2 regions of the Streptomyces sp. NPDC048002 genome follow, and region 2 is predicted to be linked to the other one. Evidence: riboswitches for the same ligand, from Rfam matches in the RefSeq annotation. Region 2 holds a riboswitch; the other holds the start of a gene.
What was found. A riboswitch is a leader RNA that binds a small molecule or an ion and turns the genes downstream of it on or off. The one in region 2 is predicted to bind glycine.
Positions count from the first base shown of each region.

Region 1: it holds a riboswitch for glycine, as region 2 does, so the genes downstream of both, gcvT (glycine cleavage system aminomethyltransferase GcvT) here and gcvP (aminomethyl-transferring glycine dehydrogenase) in region 2, are expected to answer to the same signal.

Region 1 is NZ_JBEZNL010000031.1:58,085-72,299, reverse strand. It holds gene AB0E07_RS29605 (Ig-like domain-containing protein) at 1-45, shown strand, start outside; gene AB0E07_RS29600 (Ig-like domain-containing protein) at 227-1,480, shown strand; gene AB0E07_RS29595 (enoyl-CoA hydratase-related protein) at 1,536-2,303, shown strand; gene AB0E07_RS29590 (ATP-binding protein) at 2,598-3,101, shown strand; gene AB0E07_RS29585 (GNAT family N-acetyltransferase) at 3,122-3,754, opposite strand; gene AB0E07_RS29580 (EF-hand domain-containing protein) at 3,880-4,092, shown strand; gene AB0E07_RS29575 (glycoside hydrolase family 25 protein) at 4,158-4,715, opposite strand; gene AB0E07_RS29570 (L-serine ammonia-lyase) at 4,786-6,153, opposite strand; gene glyA (serine hydroxymethyltransferase) at 6,214-7,476, opposite strand; gene gcvH (glycine cleavage system protein GcvH) at 7,491-7,868, opposite strand; gene gcvT (glycine cleavage system aminomethyltransferase GcvT) at 7,967-9,082, opposite strand; glycine riboswitch at 9,226-9,321, opposite strand; gene AB0E07_RS29550 (AAA family ATPase) at 9,491-10,165, shown strand; gene AB0E07_RS29545 (enhanced serine sensitivity protein SseB) at 10,264-11,055, shown strand; gene AB0E07_RS29540 (enhanced serine sensitivity protein SseB C-terminal domain-containing protein) at 11,222-12,010, shown strand; gene AB0E07_RS29535 (ABC transporter permease) at 12,414-13,409, shown strand; gene AB0E07_RS29530 (ABC transporter substrate-binding protein) at 13,447-14,215, shown strand, end outside.
Region 2 is NZ_JBEZNL010000028.1:3,672-17,886, reverse strand. It holds gene kdpA (potassium-transporting ATPase subunit KdpA) at 1-733, opposite strand, end outside; gene kdpF (K(+)-transporting ATPase subunit F) at 742-831, opposite strand; gene AB0E07_RS28030 (hypothetical protein) at 828-1,013, opposite strand; gene AB0E07_RS28025 (APC family permease) at 1,197-2,678, opposite strand; gene AB0E07_RS28020 (helix-turn-helix transcriptional regulator) at 2,851-3,249, shown strand; gene AB0E07_RS28015 (TOBE domain-containing protein) at 3,345-3,764, shown strand; gene gcvP (aminomethyl-transferring glycine dehydrogenase) at 3,830-6,715, opposite strand; glycine riboswitch at 6,892-6,988, opposite strand; gene AB0E07_RS28005 (PRC-barrel domain-containing protein) at 7,102-7,476, shown strand; gene AB0E07_RS28000 (DNA polymerase IV) at 7,579-8,955, opposite strand; gene AB0E07_RS27995 (MerR family transcriptional regulator) at 9,044-9,727, opposite strand; gene AB0E07_RS27990 (bifunctional nuclease family protein) at 9,977-10,450, opposite strand; gene AB0E07_RS27985 (MerR family transcriptional regulator) at 10,532-11,269, opposite strand; gene AB0E07_RS27980 (FHA domain-containing protein) at 11,289-12,224, opposite strand; gene AB0E07_RS27975 (DUF881 domain-containing protein) at 12,286-13,119, opposite strand; gene AB0E07_RS27970 (small basic family protein) at 13,125-13,457, opposite strand; gene AB0E07_RS27965 (DUF881 domain-containing protein) at 13,454-14,215, opposite strand, start outside.

The DNA of each region.
Region 1 (14,215 bases), on a different contig from region 2:
AACATGGGCTGGAAGGCGTGGAAGGCGGGGAGCGCGCTGAAGTAGTGGCACGCGGCGGGCCGTTCGGTCCGCCGCGCCCCCTCCCGAACCCGCCGGTGAACTCGGTACGGAACGGTGACAAACGCGGGGCGCCGTGCCGGATGACCTTGTGGTTAATATGCGCCGAGTGCGCGCGTGGACGCGCGGGGGCGGGGCCCGACCAGGCCCGGCGAGGGGAGAGAAGGACTTGAACGTGCGACCGATATCGGGGGCGTCGGTTGGCGCACGCGCGGGTGCGCGCGGGCGGCGCGGGCTGATGGCGATGCTGGCCGGCGGAGTGCTGCTGGCTACCGCCGCGTGCGGCGGCGGCTCGGACGTGGGCTCCGGTGCCGAGGACGCCAAGGGCGGGGCGGGTGACTCGGGGAAGGCCCGGAGCACCCAGTCGACGGCCGTGGTCTCCATAGCCCCCAAGGACGGCGCCAAGTCCGTCCGCACCAGCGGCGCCCTGAAGATCGGCGCCGAGAAGGGCAGGCTGTCCGAGGTCGTCGTCAAGGACGGCAAGGGCCGCGAGATACCCGGGAAGATCACCGACGGGGGCGCGCGCTGGACGCCGTCCTCCCATCTGTCCGCCTCCACCACGTACACGGTGCGCGCGACCGCCGAGGACTCCGAGGGCCGCACGGCCACCGAGGACTCCAGCTTCACCACCCTGACGCCGCAGAACTTCTTCACGGGGCACTTCACCCCCGAGGACGGTTCGAAGGTCGGCGTCGGAATGCCCTTCTCCCTCCGCTTCGACCGGGGCATCACCAACCCCGACGAGGTGGAGAGGGCGGTCACCATCAAGACCGAGCCCGCCGTCGACGTCGAGGGCCACTGGTTCGGCAACGACCGGCTGGACTTCCGTCCGGAGGAGTACTGGAAGGAAGGCACCAAGGTCACCGTCGACCTCAACCTCGACGGGGTCGAGGGCCGGGACGGCGTCTACGGCGAGCAGAGGAAGACCGTCTCCTTCACCATCGGCCGCGACCAGGTCTCCGTCGTCGACGTGAAGACCAAGAAGATGAAGATCACGCAGGACGGCAAGGTCGTCAAGACCATCCCGGTGACCACCGGCAAGCCCGGTTACGACACCTGGAACGGCCAGATGGTCATCACCGAGAAGTTCGTCGAGACCCGCATGAACGGCGACACGGTCGGCTACGACGGCGAGTACGACATCGACGACGTCCCGCACGCCATGCGCCTGACCCAGTCCGGCACCTTCATCCACGGCAACTACTGGGGCGGCGACGCCTTCGGCAACTACAACGCCAGCCACGGCTGCGTGGGCCTGCGCGACGTCAAGGGCGCCTACGACGGCTCCACCCCGGCCGCCTGGTTCTTCAACCACTCCATGATCGGCGACGTGGTCGTCGTGAAGAACTCCGACGACAAGCAGGTCGCCCCGGACAACGGCCTCAACGGCTGGAACATGTCCTGGGAGGAGTGGACGAAGTAGCGGGGCCGGGGGCCGCCCTTCTGCGCGGTCGTTAGTCACCGTTAACCTGCGGGGCATGACCGTGAATCTCGAAGTCGCCGAGGGCGTGGGCACGCTCCGCCTGGACCGCCCCCCGATGAACGCGCTGGACGTCGCCACCCAGGACCGCCTGAAGGAACTCGCCGAGGAGGCCACCCGGCGCGACGACGTACGCGCGGTGGTGATCTACGGCGGCGAGAAGGTGTTCGCGGCGGGCGCGGACATCAAGGAGATGCAGGCCATGGACCACGCGGCCATGGTCCTGCGCTCCCGGGCCCTCCAGGACTCCTTCACCGCCGTGGCCCGGATCCCCAAGCCGGTGGTCGCGGCGGTGACGGGGTACGCCCTCGGCGGCGGCTGCGAGCTGGCCCTGTGCGCGGACTTCCGGATCGCCGCGGAGAACGCCAAGCTGGGCCAGCCGGAGATCCTGCTCGGCCTGATCCCGGGGGCCGGCGGCACCCAGCGCCTGTCCCGGCTGATCGGCCCCTCCAGGGCGAAGGACCTCATCTTCACCGGCCGGATGGTCAAGGCGGACGAGGCGCTGACGCTCGGCCTGGTGGACCGGGTCGTCCCGGCCGACGAGGTGTACACCGCCGCACACGCCTGGGCGGCGAAGCTCGCCCAGGGTCCGGCCCTCGCGCTGCGCGCCGCCAAGGAGTCGATCGACGCCGGCCTGGAGACCGACATCGACACCGGTCTGACCGTGGAACGGAACTGGTTCGCGGGCCTGTTCGCCACCGCGGACCGGGAGACCGGGATGCGCAGCTTCGTGGAGGAAGGGCCGGGCAAGGCGAAGTTCCTCTGACGCACCCGAATCCCCGCTCCGAATTCCCCCGGACCCCTTGCAATTGACGCGATGTCTGATCCGGGTCCCTCGATGGGACGGTTTATGGCAGCCTTAAGCGAGCCTTAAGCCTGTCTTGTCGAGGAGGCCCGTCGCTTGCCCTCAACAGAGCCTTCGTCGCAGGTCGGACGGGTTGCCGCGGACACCGAACTGCCTGCGGCATATGCCGATCGGCGCTCGCGGAATGATGGATTCCGGGGGGCGTATTCCGCGGGAACGGCCCCGGAGTGTCCCTGGGGCGGCCATGATGGGGGCATGGCGGGGCTGGAGGGCATCGAACAGCCGCGGGGACACGGCCGTGCGACCGCGGCGCGCTGGTCGCCGACGGTCGAGGACGAACACGCTCTGAAGGCAATGGAGTTGTTCGGCAACCCCACGGAGGCGGAGGTCCGGCTCCCGTCCCGCCCCGAGTCCGCCGCCACCGCGCGACGGCTCGCCCAGGTGGTGGTCCTGCGCCAGTGGGGCCTGACTCCGAAGCTGACCGAGGACGCGGTCTTACTCGTCTCCGAACTCGTGGGCAACGCGGTCCGCCACACCGGCGCCAGGGTCTTCGGCCTGCGGATGCGCCGCCGCCGGGGCTGGATCCGCATCGAGGTCCGCGACCCGTCCAGGGGCCTGCCGTGCCTGATGCCCGTCCAGGAGATGGACATCAGCGGCCGGGGCCTCTTCCTCGTGGACAAACTGGCCGACCGCTGGGGCGTCGACCTGCTCCCGAGGGGCAAGACGACCTGGTTCGAGATGCGCGTCGCGGACCGCTGAACGGCCGTCGCGGGACCGCCTCAGAACCTCAGCAGCACCTCCGAACCCACCGGCCGGTAGCCGGCCGCCTCGAACGCCCGCATGCTGCGCGCGTTCCCCGCCGCGACCTGCGCCCACAGCGGCTCACCCCCGGTCAGCCGCCGTGCCGCCAGCAGCAGTTCCCGGCCCAGCCCGCGGTGCCGTGCCCCCTCCGGCACCTCGACCGCGACCTCCAGCCGCCCCGCCACCCCGCGCCCCAGCACCAGGACGCCACCGCCCGCCGTCCACACCCGCACCTCCGCGCGCCGGGCACGGGAACTCACCACCCTGGGATGGCCCGGATCGTCGATCTCCCGCAGCGCGAGCGACGGCCGGCCCGGCAGCGGGGCGCCGGTCAGCATCACGTCGACGGTGTCGCACCCCCGCCCGGTGCGGTCCATCAGCGCCGTGAGGAAACGGGGGTTCATGGCGGCGGCGAGGGCGTCGCACGCCGTGGCGGCCAGGGTGTCGCGCACCCACTGCGGGTCCTCGTCGAGGGCGATCACGGAGTGCGCGGTGAAGGCGAAGACCCCGGCGTCCCGGCCGGCGGGCTGTGCGACGACGGTGGTGCCGCCGTCCGGGCGCGGGAAGGCGCCCCGCGCGGCCGCGTCCAGAATGTCCCGCAAGGTCGCCACCGCGCCGCTCCTCCTCTTTCTGGCCGCCGTTCACCGGCGAGGGTGGTCGGCGCACCGCGCGCTCGGACGGCCGGTTAATCTGACCTGCGACAGTACGACCAGTAGTTGAGAAATGGGGCGGACGGGTGGCCGACATCGACGAGGCACGCAAGCAGTTCGAGCGGATCGACACGGACGGTGACGGCTTCATCACCGCCGCCGAGTTCAAGACGGCGCTCGCCCAGGGCGGCGACTGGAACGTCACCGACACCGTGGCCGAGGTCATCATCAAGACCCGCGACCTCAACGGCGACAAGGTCCTGTCCTTCGACGAGTTCTGGGCCTACCTGGGCAAGTAGCACCCACGAAAGGGGCGCCCCACCGGACAACGGCGGGGCGCCCCTTCTGCGTTCCACGCGGGGCGTCAGGCCTTCTTCGCCCAGGCCCGGAGTTCCGCCCTGCTGTCGAAGTCGGCGACGTTCCTGTCCAGGGGATCGTCCGTGTACTGGTGGAAGCGCCACTTCGCCTTGATGCGGGGCTTGCCCGCGGAGACGTAGTCGGCGATCCAGAGGCCGTCGCCCGCGTAGGAGGTGGTGTCGACGGTGAGCCAGAAGTTCCGATTGCAGTAGAGGACGACCCGGTTGTTCGGCCGTAGTTCCCTCACCTTGCGGATGAAGCGGTCCTTCTCCGCGTTGGTCGCGTGGGTGCCCTCGCTCGTCGACTCCCAGTCGACGGCGAGGATGTCGCCCGCCTTCTCGGGGGCGTGGCGGACGAAATACTCCGCCTGGGCGGTGAGGTTGCCGGGCCACAGGAAGTGGTAGAAGCCGACGACCAGTCCGGCCTCGCGGGCCCGCTCGGTCTGGGCGGAGAGTTTCGGGTTGACGTACGAACGGCCCTCCGTCGCCTTGACGAAGACGAAGGAGAGGCCGTCGGTGTCGTACGCGGAGGGCTGGTAGGCGCTCACGTCAATGCCGCGCAGCATCGTGGGGGCTCCCTGAGAGGTGAGTGGGGGGACGGGAGTGGTAGATGCCCCGTGCCGCGCGGCCGATGCGTCAGCACTCGATGATGTTCACCGCCAGCCCGCCCCGCGCCGTCTCCTTGTATTTCACGCTCATGTCGGCGCCGGTGTCCTTCATCGTCTTGATGACCTTGTCCAGGGAGACCAGGTGGGAGCCGTCGCCGCGCATGGACATCCTCGCCGCGGTGACCGCCTTCACCGCGGCCATGCCGTTGCGCTCGATGCACGGGATCTGGACGAGCCCGCCGACCGGGTCGCAGGTCAGGCCGAGATTGTGCTCCATGCCGATCTCGGCCGCGTTCTCGACCTGTTCGGGCGAGCCCCCGAGGACCTCCGCCAGCGCGCCCGCCGCCATCGAGCACGCCGAGCCCACCTCGCCCTGGCAGCCGACCTCGGCGCCGGAGATGGAGGCGTTCTCCTTGAACAGCATGCCGATCGCGCCCGCGGCCAGCAGGAAGCGGACGACGCCGTCCTCGTCGGCACCCGGCACGAAGTTGATGTAGTAGTGCAGGACCGCGGGGATGATGCCCGCGGCGCCGTTGGTCGGGGCCGTCACGACCCGGCCGCCGGCCGCGTTCTCCTCGTTGACCGCCATCGCGTAGAGGGTGATCCACTCCATGGCGTGCGCGAGCGGGTCGCCCTCGGCCCGCAGCTGGCGGGCGGACATCGCGGCCCGCCGCCGCACCCGCAGCCCGCCCGGCAGGATGCCCTCCCGGGACATGCCCCGCGAGACACAGGCCTGCATGACCCGCCAGATCTCCAGCAGCCCGGTACGGATCTCCTCCTCCGTGCGCCAGGCCCGCTCGTTCTCCAGCATCAGGGACGAGATCGACAGACCCGTCTCCCTGGTCAGGCGCAGCAGCTCGTCACCCGTGCGGAAGGGGTACTTCAGCACCGTGTCGTCGAGCTTGATGCGGTCCGCGCCGACCGCGTCCTCGTCCACGACGAATCCGCCGCCGACGGAGTAGTACGTCTTCGACAGGAGCTCGGCCCCCGAGGCGTCGTACGCCCATATCGTCATGCCGTTGGCGTGGTACGGCAGCGTCTCGCGGCGGTGCAGGACGAGGTCGTCGTCGAAGGAGAACGGGATCTCGTGCTCGCCGAGCAGGCACAGCCGGCCCGCGGACCTGATCGCCTCGACGCGCTCGTCGGCCGTCTCCACGTCCACCGTCCGCGGCGAGGAGCCCTCCAGGCCCAGCAGCACCGCCTTGGGCGTGCCGTGGCCGTGTCCGGTCGCGCCCAGCGAGCCGTACAGCTCCGAGCGGACCGAGGCGACCGAGGGCAGCAGGCCCTCGTTGCGCAGTCGGCGGGCGAACATACGGGCCGCACGCATCGGGCCGACCGTGTGGGAGCTCGACGGGCCGATGCCGATCGAGAACAGGTCGAAGACCGAGATGGCCACGGGGAACTCCTCAAAAAAGGGTGGGGGCACACATCCTTGGGCGCCCCCACCAGGGAACTACTACTTGCTCAGGCCGGGGTACAGCGGGTGCTTGTCGGCCAGGGCCTTGACCCGGGCCTTCAGGGACTCCACGTCGTACGACGGCTTCAGGGCCTCGGCGATCACGTCCGCGACCTCGGCGAAGTCCTCGGCCCGGAAGCCTCGGGTGGCCAGGGCGGGCGTGCCGATCCGCAGACCGGACGTCACCATCGGCGGGCGCGGGTCGTTCGGGACGGCGTTGCGGTTGACCGTGATCCCGACCTCGTGGAGGCGGTCCTCGGCCTGCTGGCCGTCCAGCTCGGACTCGCGCAGGTCGACGAGGATGAGGTGGACGTCCGTGCCGCCGGACAGCACGTTCACTCCGGCCTCACGGGCGTCGTCCGCCGTCAGCCGCTCGGCGAGGATGCGCGCACCGTCCACGGTACGCCGCTGGCGCTCCTTGAACTCCTCCGAGGCGGCGACCTTGAAGGAGACCGCCTTCGCCGCGATCACGTGCTCCAGGGGACCGCCCTGGAAGCCCGGGAAGACGGAGGAGTTCAGCTTCTTGGCGAACTCCTGCTTGGCGAGGATGATGCCGCCGCGCGGGCCGCCCAGCGTCTTGTGGGTGGTGGAGGTGACCACATGGGCGTGCTCGACCGGGTTGGGGTGCAGCCCCGCCGCGACCAGACCGGCGAAGTGCGCCATGTCGACCCACAGGTACGCCTCGACCTCGTCGGCGATCCGGCGGAACTCGGCGAAGTCCAGCTGCCGCGGGTACGCCGACCAGCCGGCGATGATCACCTTCGGGCGGTGCTCCTTGGCCAGGCGCTCCACCTCGGCCATGTCGACCCGGCCGGCCTCGTCGACGTGGTAGGCGACCACGTCGAACTGCTTGCCGGAGAAGTTCAGGCGCATCCCGTGGGTGAGGTGACCGCCGTGCGCCAGGTCCAGGCCGAGGATCGTGTCGCCCGGCTTGGCCAGCGCGAAGAGCGCGGCCTGGTTGGCGGAGGCACCGGAGTGCGGCTGGACGTTGGCGTACTCGGCGCCGAACAGCTCCTTGACCCGGTCGATGGCGATCTGCTCGGTGACGTCGACGTGCTCGCAGCCGCCGTAGTACCGGCGGCCGGGGTAGCCCTCGGCGTACTTGTTGGTGAGGACCGAGCCCTGCGCCTCCATGACCGCGACCGGGGCGAAGTTCTCGGAGGCGATCATCTCCAGCGTGGACTGCTGGCGGTGCAGCTCGGCGTCGACCGCGGCGGCGACGTCCGGGTCGAGCTCGTGCAGCGACGTGTTCATGGCGGACATATGTCTTCGACTCCTCAGCCGGCGGAAAAGGCGGTGTACTCGTCGGCGGAGAGCAGGTCGGCCGGCTCCTCCGTGACGCGGACCTTGAACAGCCAGCCGCCCTCGAAGGGGGCCGAGTTCACCAGGGACGGGTCGTTCACGACGTCCTCGTTGATCTCGGTGACCTCGCCCGAGACCGGGGAGTACAGGTCGCTGACCGACTTGGTGGACTCCAGCTCGCCGCAGGACTCGCCCGCGGTCACCGTGGAGCCGGCCTCGGGGAGCTGGGCGTAGACGACGTCACCGAGCGCGTTGGCCGCGAACTCCGTGATGCCGATCGTCGAGACGCCGTCCTCGGCGACCGACAGCCACTCGTGCTCCTTGCTGTAGCGCAGCTGCTGGGGGTTGCTCATGGCCTGAATTCTCCTGTACGCGGGGAGGTGCTGACGAAGGGGGGACTGCCGTGGGCGTGCGTGAGCAGCGGTGATGTGCTCAGCATCACCTACGGCGACTACTTCTTGCGCTGGTAGAACGGCAGCGCCACGACCTCGTACGGCTCGTGGCTGCCCCGGATGTCCACGCCGACCCCGGGGGTGCCCGGCGCGGCGTGCGCGGCGTCGACGTAGGCCATGGCGATCGGCTTGCCCAGGGTGGGGGAGGGGGCGCCGGAGGTGATCTCACCGATGACCCGGCCCCCGGCGACGACCTGGTACCCGGCGCGCGGGACCCGGCGGCCCTCGGCGACCAGTCCGACCAGGACCCGCGGCGGGTTCTGCCCGGTTGCGGCGGCCTCGGTGAGCGCCTCGCGCCCGACGAAGTCGCCCTCCTTCTCGAACTTGACCACGCGGCCGAGCCCGGCGTCGAAGGGGGTCAGCGAGGTGGTCAGCTCGTGCCCGTACAGCGGCATGCCCGCCTCCAGGCGCAGCGTGTCCCGGCAGGACAGGCCGCAGGGGATCAGGCCGGCGCCCTCGCCCGCCTCGGTGAGCGCCTGCCACAGCTCCACCGCGTGCTCGGGCTTCACGAACAGCTCGAAGCCGTCCTCGCCGGTGTATCCGGTGCGCGCGATCAGCGCCGGCACGCCCGCGACGGTGCCGGGGAGCCCGGCGTAGTACTTCAGGCCGTCGAGGTCGGCGTCGGTGAGCGACTTGAGGATGCCGGGGGACTCGGGGCCCTGGACGGCGAGCAGCGCGTAGGCGTCGCGGTCGTCGCGGACCTCGGCGTCGAAGCCGGCGGAACGGTCCACCAGGGCGTCCAGGACGACCTGGGCGTTGGAGGCGTTGGCGACGACCATGTACGCGGTCTCCGCGAGCCGGTAGACGATCAGGTCGTCCAGGATGCCGCCGTCGGACTGACAGATCATGGTGTAGCGGGCGCGGCCGACGCCGACCGAGCCGATGTTGCCGACCAGCGCGAAGTTCAGCAGTGCGGCGGCCTGCGGTCCGGTCACGGTGATCTCGCCCATGTGGGAGAGGTCGAAGAGGCCGGCCCGGGTGCGCACGGCGTGGTGCTCGTCGCGCTCGGAGCCGTAGCGCAGGGGCATGTCCCAGCCGGCGAAGTCGGTCATCGTCGCGCCGAGCGAGCGATGCAGGGCGTCGAGGGCGGTACGGCGGGGTTCGGTACTGCTCATCGGTCGGTCGTCTCCCAGGGCATGACGGGCGAGGTCGTTCCTCCCCATCTGTCATCGGAACCTGAGAGGTTCGCCATGACCATCTGGACATGGCTTGCACCTTGGGTGGGGCCCCGGCTGAGGGGCCCGCTTTTCAGATGTGCCTCGCCCGCGCGGTAGGGGGGCCTGAGAGATTCAAGGGAGGGACTTGCTCCTTCGGCGCCCCAGCAGAAGGCTGGGGACTCTCCCGCGCGGATTCGAACGGCCGGTATGCAGTTGGCGCGGACATCATTGCATGGCCGAGGGGTATCGGGGCAGGCCGCATCTGTAACCGGCTTGTGGCGGTACGCATACGAAAAAGCTGAAGATCGCCCGTTACCTTCTCTTTACGTTCAGTGGGAAGGGGGCTCCCGACCCCGGAGGAGGACGATGACGGTGAACAGGACCACGGCCTGTGCGACGACCGCGGGTATCGCGCTGCCCGAGCAGCCCGCCGCCCCGGCCGTCGAGGCACGGGCCGCGCGCCCCGCGCGGGTCGTCCGCGACCTGCGGGAGCGGGACGGCCGCAGCCCGCACGCCCTGCTCTTCGGCCCGAAGGACCTCGTGGTGATCACCGGTCTGCCCGGCAGCGGCAAGTCCACCCTGATGCGGCGGACGGTCAAGGGCCCGCGGATCGACTCCCAGGACACCCGGGACCGCTGGGACGCCCGCATGCCCCGCCACCTGCCCTACGCCGTCTACCGTCCCCTCGTCCGGCTCGCCCACTACGCCGGCCTGTGGCGCGTCCTGCGGTCCGGTGAAGGCGTCGTCGTGCACGACTGCGGCACCCAGGCCTGGGTGCGCGGCTGGCTGGCCCGCGAGGCGCGGCGCCGCGGCGGCTCCCTGCACCTGCTGCTCCTCGACGTCACCCCGGACCAGGCGCTCCAGGGCCAGCGCGAGCGCGGTCGCGGTGTCTCGCGGTACGCGTTCCTGCGGCACCGCTCGGCGGCGGGCCGGATGCTGCGCGCGGTCCAGGAGGGGGAGCTGCCGCCGGGGTGCGGGTCGGCGGTGCTGATCGACCGGGACGCGGCGAGCGCGCTGCGCCGGATCGGGTTCACGGGCTGAGGGTTCACGGGCCGGGGGGCTCACGGGCTGAACCCGGCGCCCTCTTCAGGCGCTAGCCTTTGAGCCACAGCAGCGGTTCACGGCAGGCGGTCGAAGAGATGGACTTCCCGGCGGATCTCCCCGCGGACTTCCCGGCGCAGGCACACCCCCATCCGCACGGCGGATGGCCCGGCAACGAGTTGGAGGAGGTGCTCTCCGCCTCCCTCGGCGTGCCCTCGGCGGGCGGCCGGATCATCGAGGTCCTCGGGCGCAGCTACCTCTGGGTCCCGCTCCCGTCGGGCGGCGGCCCGGACAGCGGCCCGCTGGACCTGCCCACGCTGGAGATCGCCGGGCAGGCGTTCGTGCCGGTCTTCAGCTCCGAGGAACAGTTCCGCCAGGTCGTCGGCGGCCATATGTCGTTCACCATCGCCCCGGCGGTGGAGTTCGCCCGGGGGCTGCCCCCGCAGGTCGGCATCGCCGTCAATCCGGACGGTGTGGTCGGCATCCCCCTGCCGCCCCCCGCGGTGGCGGAACTGTGCCGGGTGGGCCGCACGCCCCTGGACGGCCCCGCGAGCGGCGGCCGGGTCAAGCTCTACGAACCGGACTGGCAGGACGACCCGGTCGACTTCCTCGCCGCGGCCTCCGCCGAGTTCGCGGCGACCGGCGTGGTCACCACCGCCCGCCGCTGCCTCGCCGACGTCGAGACGGCGGACCCGGTGATGTTCATCGGGGTCGAGCTGTCCCACTGGGAGGGCGAACTGCGCACGGCCCCCCTCGACGCGCTGGGCCGCGCCCTGGGCAGGGTCCCCACGAAGTGGCCGGTCAACCTGATCCTGCTGGACATGGCGGCCCAGGACCCGGTGGCCCTCTGGCTCCGCGAAAGGGTCCGCCCCTTCTACACCCGGGACTAGCGCGACCGACTCGGGGGCGCGAGGCTGCGTCGATGTGCGGCTCCGCCGCGCGGGCGCGAGCCACGACGCAGCCTCGCGCCCTCAGGACGGCGACAAGTCCCACCCCCGCAGGCGGGCTTAAGCTAACCCCACAGCTCGGTCGGAGAAAAATGAAGGGGCGGTACAGGTGAGCGCCAGCGGCATCGCGGCCGGGCAGGTCGAGCACATGCTGCGCCAGGTCACGCCCGGGCGTTACGACGCCTACGAGGCGCTCCTGCGCGCGCTCGCGACCCCTAACTCCGGCCAGATCTGGATGCTGCTCTGGCACGGCCAGTCCGGCTCCCCGGACGCCCAGTACGGGAACATGGAGGTCGACGGCCACGGCTACGCCCCCTGTGTCACCTCCGCCCAGGAACTGTCGGCCAGTGGCTGGAACCGCAGCTACGAGGTGGTCGACGGACTCGACGTCGCCCGCACGCTGTACCCGGACCACTACGGCCTCTGGCTGAACCCGCACGCCCAGGGCGGCGGCGTCGGCATCCCCTGGCTCGATCTGCGCCGGATCGCCACCGGCCTGGACCGCCAGCCCGCCGGCCCGCTCAGCCTGTCGGAGCCCGGTATCGAGATCCCGCACTTCTACGCCCTGCTCGCGCAGAACGCCCACCGCACCCCCGCGGTGCGCGCCCTGCGCCGCGCCTGGGTGCAGCCGGCGCTGGGGGCGCCGTATCTCGCCATCGGCCTGGAGGTGTACGACACCAGCCCGCAGGCCGTGGACTCGGTACGCGCGATGATGCAGCAGTCCATCGGCGCCGTCCCGGACGGGTTGCCGGTGTCGACCGTGGCCATGTCCGACGAGTTCGACCCGGTGGCCCTGTGGATGCGGGCGAAGGCCCGCCCGTTCTACGACCGTGAGGCGCACGCGGCCCAGGCGCCGGCCGCCGGCTACGGCTACCCGCCCGTGCACGGCGGTTACTGACGGTGTGAGACCTGCCGTCGCTCGTGAAGCCGACACCTTCCGGCCTTCACGCACCCGGCACATTTCTGCGCGCGTAGATGACGCTCGAAATCGGCACATGTCCGAAGTGTCATAACTCCCCCACGTCCGCCCTCCGTTGTCTGCCGTTCGGATAACGGAATCCCTCGTTAAGCATCACGGTTGCGCATACTTTCGCCGTCAGATCTGGCGGGTGATCGCGATGACGCTGAAGACTCGCGATTCATACACAGAACCAACGGTCCTGTGTTCGACGTGAGTCGAGAGAACTGCCGGGCCAGCGGGGTGCATCATCTGCGGCCGCCGCCCGGCCCGCTGATTGAAAAAAGCCGCTGACAGCGGCGGGCGTAGGCCGGTCACCACCGGCGAGAGGGGTCGGGTCACTGTGACCGCACCGATCGAGACCACCGGCACAGCCGAGGCGCAGCCGGAGGCTGTGCTCATCGGCGCCGACAAGGCGAAGATCGAGGGCCGTTCCCTTGGACAGATCGCCTGGAGCCGGTTCAAGAAGGACAAGGCCGCCGTCATCGGTGGTGTCATCGTCGTCCTGCTGGTTCTGCTCGCGGTGCTGTCCCGACCCATCCAGGCACTGTTCGGTCTCGACCCCAACGCCTTCAACCAGGATCTGATCGACCCCAACACCTCGCTGCCCACCGGGGACTTCGGCGGGATGAGCGCGGACCACCCGCTGGGCGTGGAGCCCAAGTTCGGGCGCGACATCGCCACCCGCATCCTCGAGGGTTCCTGGGTGTCCCTCGTCGTGGCGTTCGGGGCCACGATCCTGTCCAACACGATCGGCACCGTCCTCGGTGTGATCGCCGGCTACTACGGCGGCCGGGTGGACACCATCATCAGCCGCCTGATGGACACCTTCCTGGCCTTCCCGCTGCTGCTGTTCGCCATCTCCATCTCGGCGACGCTCCAGGGCGGTGCGTTCGGCCTGGAGGGCCTGCCGCTGCACATCACGGTGCTGATCTTCATCATCGGTTTCTTCAACTGGCCGTACCTGGGCCGCATCGTCCGCGGCCAGACCCTGGCCCTCCGGGAGCGCGAGTTCGTCGACGCCTCCCGCGGCATGGGCGCCAAGGGGCCGTACATCCTCTTCCGGGAGCTGCTCCCGAACCTGGTCGGCCCGATCATCGTCTACTCGACGCTGCTCATCCCGACGAACATTCTCTTCGAGGCCAGCCTGAGCTTCCTCGGTGTCGGCATCCAGCCCCCGCAGGCGTCGTGGGGCGGCATGCTCAACGAGGCGGTCGACTTCTACGAGGTCGACCCGCAGTTCATGATCGTGCCCGGCCTCGCCATCTTCGTCACCGTCCTGGCGTTCAACCTGCTCGGCGACGGACTCCGTGACGCTCTCGACCCGCGCAGCCGCTGAGGTGCGGCCGCGTCGAGAGCCCATCAAGTTTCCAACTATGGAGGGGAAGCAGACCATCATGCGAAGGTCAGCGCTGGCCGCCATCGCGGCCATCGGCACCGTCAGCCTGGTTCTTTCGGGTTGCAGCAAGGCCGATGACAACAAGGACAACGGCGACGGCAACAGCAAGTCGGCCGGCGCCAACGCGGCGACCAAGGGTGTCGTCAACGCCTCGACCGCGAAGGGGGGCACCGTCACGTACGAGTACTCGGACGTGCCGGACTCCTTCGACCCGGGCAACACGTACTACGGCTACATGTTCAACCTCAGCCGTCTGTACGCCCGCCCGCTGATGACGTTCAAGCCCGCGGCCGGCGACGCCGGCAACGAGCTGGTCCCGGACCTGGCGGCGAGCCCCGGTGAGCCCAGCGACGGCGGCAAGACCTGGACGTACAAGCTGCGTGAGGGCCTCAAGTACGAGGACGGCACGCCGATCACGTCCGCGGACGTCAAGTACGCGGTGGAGCGCTCGAACTTCGCGCGTGACGTGCTCTCCCTCGGCCCCAACTACTTCCAGCAGTTCCTCGAGGGCGCTGACAAGTACAAGGGCCCGTACAAGGACAAGAGCGACAAGGGCATCTCGTCCATCGAGACGCCGGACGACACCACGATCGTCTTCAAGCTCAACCGCGCCTTCCAGGAGTTCGACTACCTGGTCGCCAGCCCGCAGACGGCTCCGGTGCCGAAGGCCAAGGACACCGGCGTCGACTACGTCAAGAACATCGTGTCCTCCGGCTCCTACAAGTTCGAGAGCTACGCGGAGGGCA
Region 2 (14,215 bases):
TCTCGAAGGGGTGGGCGCTGTTGGCGTTGAAGTAGCCGCCGCCGTTGGTACCCAGCTCCTTGATGGCCTCCTGGGAGGCGACCGCTCCGCCGTTCCACTCCTGCGTGCCGCCCATGAACTGGCCGACCTCGTGGATGCCGGAGAAGTTCTGGATGACGCCGCAGGCGACCAGCACGACCGCGGCCACGGCCGCGAGGGGCACGAGGATCCGGACGGTGCCGCGCACCAGGTCGGCCCAGAAGTTGCCCAGCTCACCGGTGCGGGATCGGGCGAAGCCCCGGACGAGGGCGACGGCGACCGCGATGCCGACGGCCGCGGAGACGAAGTTCTGCACGGCGAGACCGGCGGTCTGCACGACGTGGCCCATGGCCTGTTCGCCGTAGTACGACTGCCAGTTGGTGTTGGTCACGAACGACACGGCGGTGTTGAACGCCTGGTCCGGGTCGATCGAGGAAAAGCCCAGCGAGCCGGGCAGGACACCCTGGAGCCGCTGGAGTCCGTAGAGGAAGAGGATGCCGACCACGGAGAAGGCGAGGACGCCGCGCAGGTACGCGGGCCAGCGCATCTCGGTGTCGGGGTCGGCTCCGATCCCCTGGTAGATCCACCTCTCCACACGCCAGTGCTTCTCGGAGGTGTAGACCTTGGCGATGTAGTTGCCAAGGGGAACGTAGGCGAGGGCCAGCGCCGCTATGAGAGCGAGCAGCTGGAGGACGCCGGCGAGTACGGGACCCATGGCCGCTCTCAGAACCTCTCCGGGAAGACAAGGGCGAGGACGAGATAGCCCAGCAGGGCGGCGGCGACCACGAGGCCGACGATGTTCTCGGCAGTCACAGCTTCGCCACCCCCTTGGCGACGAGGACCACCAGCGCGACAGCCGCGATCGTGGTGACGACGAAGGCCAGATCGGCCATCGTGAACTCCTGGAGTGTGAGGTTCGGTGGAACAGGAACGGTTAGAGGAAACCGCTTCTGCGGCCGAGAACGACCGTCGTTGACGGGTCCCTTACGGGGCACCGCGCCGCCTTGACGGGACTCTGACGCCGAGGGCGGCCACGGCCCCGCGTGGGCCACCCACCAGGGACGTCTCCGGCTCGACCAGGGACGTCTCCGGCTCGGAGAGGGGTGTCTCCGGCTCGGAGAGGGGTGTCTCCGGCTCGGAGAGGGGTGTCTCCGGCTCGGAGAGGGGCGCCGGGCGCCTCAGCGCAGCCGGAACCGCAGCCGGCAGATCACCGCGTCGGTCTCCCGCCGCACGGCGTGGGCGACGACGGCGCCGCGCGGGTTCCGGAGCAGCCGCTGCCACACGTGCTCCGGCTCGGTCTCCGGTATCAGCACGGTGACGCGGGTGGCCGGCTCGACGGCGCCCACCTCACGCACGTAGGCGGCGATGGGGCGGCCCAGGGAACGGCGCGCGCAGTCCAGCCGGACCAGGGGCACCCCGGGATCCCACTCGGCCCACGCGCGCTCCAGGGCGTGCAGCGCGGCCCGGTCCTCGGCGTCGGGGTGGCAGACGGTGACCGCGCGGACCTCGTCGCCGAGGGAGCGGGCCGCGGTGAGGGCCTCCGAGGCCAGCCGGGACAGAGAGGAGACCGGCACGATCACCACCGCGCGCTCGCGGTGCGGGGCCTCGGGCACCTGCCCCAGACCGAGCCGCTCGCCGATGCGGCCGTAGGCGCGGTGCACGGTCTCGAAGGCCGGCACCAGCAGGGGCAGGGCGACGACCACGAGCCAGGCGCCCTCCTCGAACGTGGTCGCGGTGACGACGACCGCGGAGACACCGGTGAGGAGCCCGCCGAAGCCGTTGAGCAGCGCCTTGCCCTCCCATCCCGGACCCCGGTGCAGTCGCCAGTGCCGGACCATGCCGACCTGGGCGATGGTGAAGCCGACGAAGACACCGATCGCGAAGAGCGGCACGAGGGTGTTGGTGTCGCCGCCGGAGAACACCATCAGCGCGGCCGAGACACCGGCCAGCGTGAGAACCCCGTGCCGATGGACCTGCCGGTCGGCCTTGAGGGCGAAGACGTGCGGGAGGTAGTTGTCGCGGGCGAGCAGCTTCAGCAGCACGGGCTGGCCGCCGAGGGAGGTGTTGGCGGACAGCGCCAGCAGCACCACGGTGGCGAACTGGACGACGTAGAAGGCCCAGTTGTGGCCGAGGGCGACCTCGGCGTGCTGGGCCGACTTCGCGCGCGGGACGCGGAAGGAGGGGACGGCGTTGGCGATGGCCTCGACGCGGGTGAGGGCGCTGCATCCGGAGGCGAACGCCTTCAGCAGGAGCAGCGCGCCGACGGTGGTCGCGTTGTCGGCGAGGACGGAGGCGTGTCCGTCGGCCGTGGCGGTACTGACGGGCGCGGCCCGGAAGAGGCCCACCGTGATCAGCACCAGGATCGACCCGACGAACACGACGGTCGGCACGATGAAGGCCTTCGCCGAGTCGACGATGCCGCGCAGGTTCACACCGGTGATCTGGAGTCCTCCTCCATCCCCGACGCGCTGGCCGCCCTCCTCCTGCCCGTCCGCGACACGACGGGCCGCACCCCGCAGATCTACTTCGAGTGGACCGAGGGCAGTCCCTTCGCCAACGTCCTCCGCTTCTTCCTCTTCGGGCAGGGCGAGGTGGCCCCCGTGACCCGCGAGGTCCTGCGCGAGGCCGAACCGGACCGGGGCCGCCGCCGACGGGTCCACACGGGCTGAGACCCGGGTCCACACGGGCTGAGACCCGGATCCACACGGGCTAAGACCCGGATCCACACGGGCTGCGGCCCGGGACCACACGGGCTGCGGCCCGGGACCGCGCGGACCGACGCCCGCGTCCCGCACACACTGACGCTGACGCTGACGCAATATCGTGACCGGCATGCAGTCCTACACCATCGGCCAGGCCGCACGACTCCTCGGCGTCAGCCCCGACACCGCCCGCCGCTGGGCGGACGCGGGCCGTGTGGCCACCCACCGCGACGACAGCGGCCGGCGCCTCATCGACGGGCGGGACCTGGCCGCGTTCTCCGTGGAACTGGCCAGGACGTCCGCCTCGCCCGACGAGGAGACCTCGTACACCTCCGTCCGCAACGCCTTCCCCGGCATCGTCACGGCGATCAAGCTGGGGGACGTGGCGGCTCAGGTGGAGATCCAGGCGGGCCCCCACCGGCTGGTCTCCCTCCTCACCCGCGAGGCGGTCGAGGAGCTGGGCCTGGAGGTCGGCATGGAGGCCACGGCCCGGGTGAAGTCGACGAACGTGCACATCGACCGCACCTGACACCTCGGGCGACGCAAGCCCCCGCGTACCGGGACCAAAACCCTCGCGCGGATACCGTGGGACGCCCCCCATCCCGCCCGAAGGCGAGGCGCCCCATGCCCCTGAGCATCCGCAACCAACTGCCCGGCACCGTCGCGGCCGTCACCCCCGGCGAGGTGATGGCGACGGTCAAGGTGGACCTGCCCGGAGGCCACCACCTCACCGCCGCGATCACCCGGGAGGCCGCCGAGGAGCTCTCCCTGTCCACGGGCTCCGAGGTGCGGGCCCTGGTGAAGTCGACGGAGGTCTCCCTGGCGACCACCCCCGTGGCGGGCCTGTCGATCCGCAACCAGCTCCCGGGCACCGTCAGCTCCGTCGCCACGGGCGGCGCCATGACCACCGTGCGGATCACGACGACCGGCGGCGACCTCACCTCCGCCATCACCACGGACGCGGCCACCGAACTCGGCCTGGCCCCCGGCACCCCCGTCGTGGCCCTGATCAAGTCGACCGAGATCTCCCTGGCCACCCCCTGATACGGGAAAGGGCTCCGCCGGGGCCGGAAACAGCCCGGGCGGAGCCCGTCACGCGCTACCGCGGATCAGTCCTCGTAGGCGTCCAGCGGAGGGCAGGAGCACACGAGGTTGCGGTCACCGAAGGCCTGGTCGATCCGGCGCACCGGCGGCCAGTACTTGTCGGCCGCCGAGACCCCGGCCGGGAAGACGGCCTCGTCGCGGCTGTAGCCGTGCTCCCACGCCCCGCCCAGCGAGGCGGCGGTGTGCGGGGCGTTGCGCAGCGGGTTGTCGTCCGCGGCCCACTCGCCGGAACCGACCTTCTCGATCTCCCCGCGAATGGCGATCATCGCCTCGCAGAACCGGTCCAGCTCGATCAGGTCCTCGGACTCCGTCGGCTCGATCATCAGCGTGCCGGCGACGGGGAAGGACATGGTCGGCGCGTGGAAGCCGTAGTCGATCAGGCGCTTGGCCACGTCGTCGACGCTGACGCCGGTCGCCTTGGTCAGCGGGCGCAGGTCGATGATGCACTCGTGCGCGACCAGTCCGCCCGGACCGGTGTACAGCACCGGGAAGTGCGGCTCCAGCCGCTTGGCGATGTAGTTGGCGCTGAGCACGGCGACCTGGGTGGCCCGCTTGAGCCCCTCGCCGCCCATCAGCCGGACGTACGACCAGGAGATCGGCAGGATGCCGGCCGAGCCCCACGGCGCCGCCGAGATCGGCCCCACACCCGTCTCGGGCCCGGCGCTCGGCTGCATGGGGTGGTTCGGCAGGTACGGCGCCAGGTGCGCGCGGACACCGACCGGGCCGACACCCGGACCGCCGCCGCCGTGCGGGATGCAGAAGGTCTTGTGCAGGTTCAGGTGCGAGACGTCGCCGCCGAAGTGCCCCGGCTTGGCGAGCCCGACGAGCGCGTTGAGGTTGGCGCCGTCGACGTAGACCTGCCCGCCGGCCTCGTGCACCTGCGCGCAGATGTCCGCCACGTGCTCCTCGAACACACCGTGGGTCGAGGGGTACGTGATCATCAGCACCGACAGCTCGTCGCGGTACTGCTCGATCTTCGCCCGCAGGTCCTCGACGTCGATCTCGCCGTCCTCGGCGGTCCGCACCACGACCACCTTCATCCCGGCCATCACGGCGCTGGCCGCGTTGGTGCCGTGCGCGGAGGACGGGATGAGGCAGACGGTGCGCTGCTCGTCGCCGTTGGCGCGGTGGTAGCCGCGCACCGCGAGCAGTCCGGCCAGCTCGCCCTGCGACCCGGCGTTCGGCTGGAGGCTGACCTTGTCGTAGCCGGTGACCTCGGCGAGACGGTCCTCCAGCTCGCGGATGAGCGTGAGGTAGCCCTCGGCCTGCTCCTCGGGCGCGAAGGGGTGCAGCTGCCCGAACTCGGGCCAGGTGACCGGCTCCATCTCGGTCGTGGCGTTGAGCTTCATGGTGCAGGAGCCCAGCGGGATCATGCCGCGGTCCAGCGCGTAGTCGCGGTCGGCGAGCCGGCGCAGGTAGCGCAGCATCGCGGTCTCGGAACGGTGCTGGTGGAAGACCGGGTGGGTGAGGAACTCGCCCTCGCGCACCAGAGCCTGCGGCAGCGCGTCCGCGGTGCTCGCGTCCAGTGCCTCGACGTCGCCCTCGACCCCGAAGGCGCTCCACACGGCGGCCAGCTGGGCCCGGCCGGTGGTCTCGTCGCAGGCGGCGGAGACGTGGTCGGCGTCGACGAGGTGGAGGTTGACGCCGTTGGCGCGGGCCGCGGCGACGACCTCGGCGGCCCGTCCGGGCACGCGCGCGGTGATGGTGTCGAAGTAGGCGCCGTGGACGACCTCGACCCCGCCGGCGGTGAGGCCGGCGGCGAGGATCGTGGCGTACCGGTGGACCCGGCCGGCGATCCCCTTCAGGCCGTCGGGCCCGTGGTACACGGCGTACATGCCGGCCATGACGGCGAGCAGCACCTGCGCGGTGCAGATGTTGCTGGTCGCCTTCTCCCGGCGGATGTGCTGCTCACGGGTCTGGAGCGCCAGCCGGTAGGCCTTGTTGCCGTCGGCGTCGACGGAGACACCGACGAGCCGCCCGGGAAGGCTGCGCGCGAACTTCTCGTGCACGGCCATGTAACCGGCGTGCGGACCGCCGAAGCCCATGGGGACACCGAAGCGCTGCGTGGTGCCGACCGCGATGTCGGCGCCCAGCTCGCCCGGCGAGGCCAGCAGGGTCAGCGCGAGCAGGTCGGCGGCGACGGTGACGAGCGCGCCGAGCTCGTGGGCCTGCTCGATGACGGGCTTGATGTCCCGCACGGCACCGGAGGCGCCGGGGTACTGGATCAGCACGCCGTTGATCTCACGCGCGGCGATCTCGGCGGGGATGCCGTCGCTGAGGTCGGCGACGACGACCTCGACGCCGGTCGGCTCGGCGCGCGTCTCGATCACCGCGATCGTCTGCGGCAGCGCGTCCGCGTCGATCAGGAACAGACCCTTCTTGTTCCTGCCCATGCGCCGGGACAGGGCCATCGCCTCGGCGGCGGCCGTGCCCTCGTCCAGCAGCGAGGCGCCGGAGGTGGGCAGCCCGGTGAGCTCGGCGACCACGGTCTGGAAGTTCAGCAGGGCCTCCAGGCGCCCCTGCGAGATCTCCGGCTGGTACGGCGTGTAGGCCGTGTACCAGGACGGGTTCTCCATCACGTTGCGCAGGATGACCGGCGGGGTGAAGGTGCCGTAGTAACCGAGCCCGATCATGGAGTCGAGCACCTGGTTGCGGTTGGCGAGCGCACGCAGCTCGGCGAGCACCTCGGCCTCGGAACGGGCACCCGGCAGCGCGAGCGAGTCGGCGTTCTTGATCACATCCGGGACCGCGGCGGCGGTGAGCTCGTCCAGCGAGCCGTATCCGACCTGGGCGAGCATCTTGGCCCGGGCTTCCTGGTCAGGTCCGATGTGACGCTGCTCGAAGGGGATGCCCGACTCGAGCTCGGAGAGAGGAATGCGGTGGGCGGTCATTGCGGAGGCCTCCTGGTCTGACACGACCTTCGGGGGGCACCACGGCACGGGTACCCGGACGGCCTCCCCCTCTGTCATCTCAACCTGAGAGCTTCACCGGGCCCCCGAAGGGCACCCGGCTTTCACCGTCGGTGAGAGCGGACACCGTCGACACCCGCTCTGCTTTCCAGAGTGACCTCGTCCGTGCGGTACGTGGGCCTGAGAGATTCCGGGGAGGATTTGCTCCTTCGGCGCCTCCGGATGGTGTCCGAAGGACTCTCCCGCACGGGGTCAGCAGCCGCTTGAAGCGTACCAGCGAGGTCAATGGCCGGGCGTTCGAGTGGCCGCTTCACCCGATGTGCTCTTTTGTAGTGCTTACGGATGATTCGCGAGCAAGTGGAGGGCCCGTGCAGACCGACATCGATCCGCGCAACCTGATCGGCCGCAAGGCCTTCGACCAGAACGGGACGAAGATCGGCACGATCGACGAGATCTACCTCGACGACGCGACCGGCATACCGGAGTGGGCGGCCATACGCACCGGCCTGTTCAGCCGGGACGCCTTCGTCCCGCTGGAGCCCAGCGAACTGGTCGAGGGCACCCTGCACGTGCCCTTCGAACGCTCCCTGATCAAGGACGCCCCCGACTTCGGGGTGGGACGCCACCTCTCCCCGGAACAGGAACTCCAGCTGTACCACCACTACGGTCTGGACATCACTTCACCCCCGCCCTCCGACCACGACTTCGGCAAACTGGCGGGCACCGAGGACGCGGACACCTGACCCTCTTCTCCCGGACCGCTGAGCCGAACGGGTGGCGGCGGCCGGCGCGCTTCCTGCACGGGCGGGCGCGGTCGGCCCCCTCCCTCCCCGAACTCCTCGGTCTCATGGGCGGGCCCCGTCCACCGCGGCTCCGGGCCGGGCCGCCACCAGCGGCAACGGCTCCGCCGCCGCCAGCTCCGGATCGTCCACGCGAAACGTCCTCACCCGCCCCACCTCGGAGTCCGGCGTCTCGAACCGCACGGTGACCCGGCCAAGACCGCTCCCCTGCACCCAGCCGTGCCCGTACTCGGCGTGGCGTACGTCGTGCCCGGCGGCCCACCGCCGCTCCCTCGGCGCCTCGGCGTCACCCGCACCACCGCCGGGCTCCCGCTCGCCGTCCTCCGTGTCCTCGGCCGTCTCCAGCTCCCCCGCGGCCTGCGCGAACAGGTCCTCCTGGGTGTAGTCGGCGAGCCCGCTGACCCCGACCCCGAGCAGGCGCACGCCTCCCGTGGTGTCCACCGACTCCAGCAGCCGCGCGGCCGCCTCCCGCACCACCGCCGGATCGTCCGTGGGCCCGCGCAGGGTCTCGGACCGGGTGAGCGTCGAGAAGTCGTAGCGCCGCACCTTCAGCACGATGGTCCGCCCCGACAGCCCGGCCCCGCGCAGCCGCCGCACACACCGGTCGGCCAGCCGCTGCACCTCCAGCCCCACCCGCACGCGGTCATGGATGTCGACGTCGTAGGTGTCCTCCACCGACACCGACTTCGTCTCCCGCTCGGCCACCACCGCCCGCTCGTCACGCGCCAGCGCCATGGCGTACAGCGCGTGCCCGTGCGCCTTGCCCAGCATGCGCACCAGTTCGTCCTCGCCGGCCTCAGCGAGCTCGCCGACCGTGTGGATCCCGGCCCGCCGCAGATGGTCCCCGGTGGCGGGCCCCACGCCCGGCAGGGTCCGCACGGACATCGGCGCGAGCAGCGCCCGCTCCGAGCCCGGCTCGATCAGCACCAGACCGTCCGGCTTGGCCTGCTCGGACGCGATCTTCGCGAGCATCTTGGACGCGGCGAGCCCCACCGACCCCGTCAGCCCCGTGACCGCCCGTATGTCGGCGCGCAGCCGTACGCCCGTCAGCCGGGCCGAGTCGGCGTCCCAGGCCGCTCCCCCGGCCTCCAGATCGACGAACGCCTCATCGAGGCTGAGCGGCTCCACCAGCGGCGACAGCGCCCGCAGCAGCCCCATGACCTGCTCGCTGATCGACCGGTAGAACGCAAAGCGCGGCACGAGGTACGCGGCGTTCGGCACCAGCCGCCGCGCCTGCGCCATCGGCATCGCCGAATTGACCCCGAAGACCCGGGCCTCGTACGAGGCCGTCGCCACCACTCCGCGCGGCCCCAGCCCGCCCACGACGACCGGTTTCCCGCGCAGACTGGGCTTGGACGCCTGCTCCGCCGAGGCGAAGAAGGCATCCATGTCCAGATGCAGGATCGTGGGAGCGCTTCTCACCCCTCCGATGCTGCCCTACGCCACTGACAACGGGGGCCACCGACCGGGCACCCCGGCCCGGCGGGCAGTCCGGGCGCCCCGGCCCGTCTCAGACGGCCCGGTTGCGGCGTCGCGCCAGCTCGTCCGCCGGGTTCTGGCCGACCAGCGTCTCCCCGGTGTCGATCCGCTCGCCGTGCAGCTGGGACAGCGCGCTCTCCACGTCCCGCCACACCACTCCGACGGCGATCCCGAAGACGCCCTGACCGCCCTGGAGCAGCGCGTGCACCTCGTCGGGCGAGGTGCACTCGTAGACCGTGGCACCGTCGCTCATCAGCGTCATGCGCTCCAGGTCCTGGAAACCCCGCTCCCGCAGGTGCTGGACCGTGGTGCGGATGTTCTGCAGGGAGACCCCGGTGTCCAGGAAACGCTTGACGATCTTCAGGACGACGACGTCCCGAAAGCTGTAGAGCCGCTGCGTCCCCGACCCGTGCGCGGGCCGCACGCTCGGCTCCACGAGCCCGGTGCGCGCCCAGTAGTCCAGCTGCCGATAGGTGATTCCGGCTGCCGCGCAGGCCGTCGGGCCGCGATAGCCGATCTGTTCGGACGCCATGGACGTCGCCCCTCCGCCGCTCGGCACGGCCGCCGACAGCTGCGGGGCGCGCTCGGCCGAACCACCCGGCTGGGGGTATCCCCCGTTCGGGCGGAACCGTGAGCCCGGGGGAGGGTACGGACCGCTCTCCCCGAAACCGCGTCCGGGGGCACCCCCAGCCGTACCGTCGCCGCTGCTTCTCACGCCGACCTCCGTCCTTGACCTGCCTTCACGACGGTAGGCAGTCACCAGGGGTGCGTCAACGATCGCCACACTCGGCACGCCGAGTGATAATCACCCTAGGAGTGGTTTCCCGTGCCCCACCGCGGGGAAAGGCTAGCCGAATGCGCTCCGGGCGGGCCGCAGGACGCTCTCACTGGCCGGTGGCAATTGCCGTGGTTCCGAGCCGACGCCCGCCACGGGCGGTCACGGCGGGACACCCGCGCCGGCGTCTCACTGACTGCTGGTGCCGAAGTCCTCGGGCGAGATCTGGTCGAGGAACTCGCGGAACTTCTCCACCTCGTCCTCCTGCTCGTCCGGGATCGCGATGCCCGCGTCGTCGAGCACCCCGTCACTGCCGTAGATGGGCGTTCCGGTGCGCAGGGCGAGCGCTATCGCGTCGGACGGGCGCGCGCTCACCTCGACCCCGCTGGCGAAGACCAGCTCGGCGTAGAAGACGCCTTCGCGCAGATCGGTGATGCGCACTTCGGTCAGCTCCTGGCCGACGGCCTCCAGCACGTCCTTGAACAGGTCGTGGGTCAGCGGTCGCGCGGGGGCCATGCCCTGCTGGGCGAAGGCGATGGCCGTCGCCTCACCCGGCCCGATCCAGATGGGGAGGTAGCGGTCGCCTCCCACTTCGCGCAGGAGCACGATCGGTTGGTTGGAGGGCATTTCGACCCGGACACCTACGACATCGAGCTCGTTCACACAGCAACCCTAGGCCGTGCTCGGGATGTTTGGGTAGTCGGGCCGGAAACGGGCCCCGATCCGGCCCGCCCGGCGGGCCGCTCAGGGCAGCCGCACCCCGAGAGCCGTCTTCACCAGCGCGGCGTGCAGCTTGACCGTGAGCCCCGCCAGCTCCTTGGTGCGCGCCTCGGCGTGCGCCCTGGTCTGCGGGTTGCGATGGCGCTTGAGCGGCGCGACGACCTGGTCCACCAGCCCGGCCTCACGGTCGGCGGCGGCCTTCATCACCCTCAGGTGCCTCGGCTCGATCCCGAAGCGCCCCAGTTCCGCGACGAGCGCGGCCACGGTGGCCGCCTCGGCGTCGTACGCGCCGTCCGGCAGCGGAGCGATCAGCCCGTAGGACTCCCACTCCTTCAGCTCCGGCTCACCGATCTCGGCGGCGGCGAGCAGCTCGGCCCGGCCGATCCGGGCCGCCGTCCGGGCGTCGGCGAACTCCTCCGCGGCCTCCGCGTCGCGTTGACGGCCCACGGACGGCAGCACGACCGCCTCGCCCCGCTCCATGGCGTCCAGATGCTCCCTGATGACCTTCAGGGGCAGATAGTGGTCCCGCTGCATCCTCAGCACATGGCCGAGCCGCTCGACGTCGCCGACGCTGAACTTGCGGTACCCCGAAGGAGTCCGCTGCGGCTCGATGAGGCCCTCCGACTCCAGAAAGCGGATCTTGGAGATGGTGACTTCGGGGAACTCGTCGCGCAGCGCGTTCAGGACCGTGCCGATGCTCATCAGCCCGCTGTCCGTGGCGGCGGTGCCGTGTCCGGCACCGCCGCTCGGTGTGTGAAGCATGGACCAACTCCGGGGAGGGTCAGTAGCCCCGCTGGCTCGCGTAGAAGACCAGCCGGTACTTGCCGATCTGCACCTCGTCGCCGTTGGACAGGGCGACCTGGTCGATCCGCTCGCGGTTGACGTACGTGCCGTTCAGACTCCCCACATCGGCGACCGTGAACGAGGCGTCCGGGCTCCGGCGGAACTCCACGTGCCGCCGGGAGACCGTGACGTCGTCCAGGAAGATGTCGCTCTGCGGGTGACGGCCGGCCGTGGTCAGGTCGCCGTCGAGCAGGAAGCGGCTGCCCGAGTTCGGACCCCGGCGCACCACCAGGAGCGCGGAGCCGAGCGGGAGCGCCTCGACGGCCGCCTGCGCCTCGGGGGACAGCGCCGGGATCTGCGTCTGGCCGGTGACCTCGGCGTCGTAGGCCTCAAGACCGGAGATGGAGATCGTGGAGGTGGTCTCGGACGGACGCTCGGGCACGGCACCCGCCCGCAGCGGCGCACCGCAGTTGGAACAGAAGCGACTGTTCTCCGCGTTGCGGTTACCGCACCTCGTGCACACCAGGGCCGACATCGACGGATCCTCCTGCCGCGGCTGCCCCACCGGGGCGTTGGACGCGTACGGGTCGGCGGAAAACCCTCCACCCGCACTTGAGGCTGACGGTTGCCCGAAACCTATGCCGCCGGCCTGAGCAGGGTCAACCGACGGCGCGCCCTGACCACCCACCTGGTCCCTGAACAGGGGCCGCTGGCCCTCCGCGTCAGGCTGTGCGCGATGACGGGCGGTGGCGTTGTCATTGCCCTCTCGCGCGCTCTTGCCGAACAACTTCGCAAACAACTTCACGGGCGATTCCCCTTGACTGAAACAGACCCGCCCGTGGGGCAGGACGAACCCTGACTGCACACTCCGGCCGACCCGGACATCCTCACAACGTCCCTGTCCACCAGACAGTTTCCACCACGCACCACCCATTCGGTGCGCCGACCCCCCGCAAGCTCATGCCCTCGCCGGACGTCCCCCATGCACCCCCGGTTCACCGCGATGACGACCGAGCGTAGTCAGGCCGCTCCGCGGCTCGCAAGGCATCCACAATGATCTTGTCGGACCGCTCCACGGTCACGGTGGCCTGCTCCTTCTCCAAGGTCTGCACCACGCCTCCAGGGATGTTGAGCGCCGGTTCCAGGTCCTGCGGCTTGCCGATGACCTTGAAACGATAGGGAGCGTTGATCTTGTTCCCGTCGACGCTCACGGAGTTCCCCGAATCCGTGAGATACGTGCCCGCCACCACGCGTACCCCGTTCACCTGGATCGCCTCGGCTCCGGCCGCACGCAACTCCTGAATGGCGTCGAGCAGCATGTGCGCCTCGACCGTCCCCTTCGTGTCGTCGATGGTCATCGTGATGCCGGGACCCTGCGCGGCCACGGTGCCCGCCAGAATGCCGAGTTGTCTCTCCTTCTCGACCGTCTGCCGACGGGCCTCCTCGGCCTGGTTCGAGCTGTTCTCCAGCTCGTCCCGCTGGTTCTCGAGTCCCTGCTTCTCGTCCTCAAGACGCTGAGTACGGTCGTCCAGTTCATCGAGGATGCGGACGAGATCCTCCTGGCGCGCCCCGCGCAGGGCGTCGTCCCCGTCACTGTTGGACGCGACCTGCACGGCCAGGCCGAATCCGAGGCCGAACAGCAGCAGCGCGACGATCAGTTGGGCCCGCGTCACACGCGGCGGCCACAGCCCCTTGGCCAGCCGCTGCCGACCGGTGAGACCGGGCTCGGGCTCGGGGGCGTCCGGCGCAGCCTCGGGCGCCGCGGCGGGCACCTCCTCGGGCAGTTCCTTGCGCAGCCTGTTCCCGGCCGTCTCGTCCTGCTCGCTCATCGGCCTCACGCCCGGAACACGTGCCGACGGATCGCCGCGGCGTTGGAGAAGATGCGGATACCGAGCACCACCACGACGCCCGTGGACAACTGCGCCCCCACGCCCAGCTTGTCGCCGAGGAAGACGATCAACGCGGCGACGACCACGTTGGACAGGAACGACACCACGAAGACCTTGTCGTCGAAGATGCCGTCGAGCATGGCCCGCAGACCACCGAAGACGGCGTCCAGCGCCGCCACGACGGCGATCGGGAGATAAGGCTCGACGACCGCCGGAACCTCGGGCCGGACCAACAGGCCGGCCACGACTCCCACGACGAGGCCCAGTACGGCGATCACGATGTGCCCTTCTCGGTTTTCTCGGTGTTCGGCTGTGCCGTTCGTACGGTCACACTGGGTGCTGCGGGCAGCCGGAGATCCCCCTCCACGGAGATCGCGTTCCGGATGCCGAAGTTCTCCCGAAGGGCGTTCAGGTACAGCCCGTCGGCACTGTCCTGGAACCTGGCGCTGAGCCGCTCCCCGTCCCCCACCGCGAGCACCGTGTACGGCGGCACCAGCGGCCTGTTGTCGACCAGTATCGCGTCACCCGCGGCCCTGATCGCCGACAGCGCCGTCAGCCGCTGCCCGTTGATGGAGATCGCCTCGGCCCCCGATTCCCAGAGCCCGTTCACCACACGCTGCATGTCACGGTCCCGGACACGTCCGGTGTCCGAGAACCCGGAGGTCTCCCTGGGATCCCCGTCACCGCCCGCACTGGAGTCCTTGGCGTCGTCCACAACAAGCTTCACCCCGGGCCCGTGCACCTCCAGCGCGCCGGCCAGAATGCCCATGAGTTCACTTCGGTCGCTGCCACCGCTCGACCTGAGCGCCTCGCGCTGGCGCGCGCTGACGTCGGCCCGCAGTTCCTCGACGCTGTCCTCCAGCTTGTCCGCGGCCTCGGTCTCCTGATCGATCCGGTCGATCAGTTCCTCGCGCTCCTTGGCCACGACGGGAGCGGCCACCCGGGCCTGCGCGGCACCGACGGTCACGACGAGCGCGGCGAGCACCAGGCCCGCGGCGAGCCCGAGCTTGGCCCTCAGCGTCTTCGGCATGCCCCC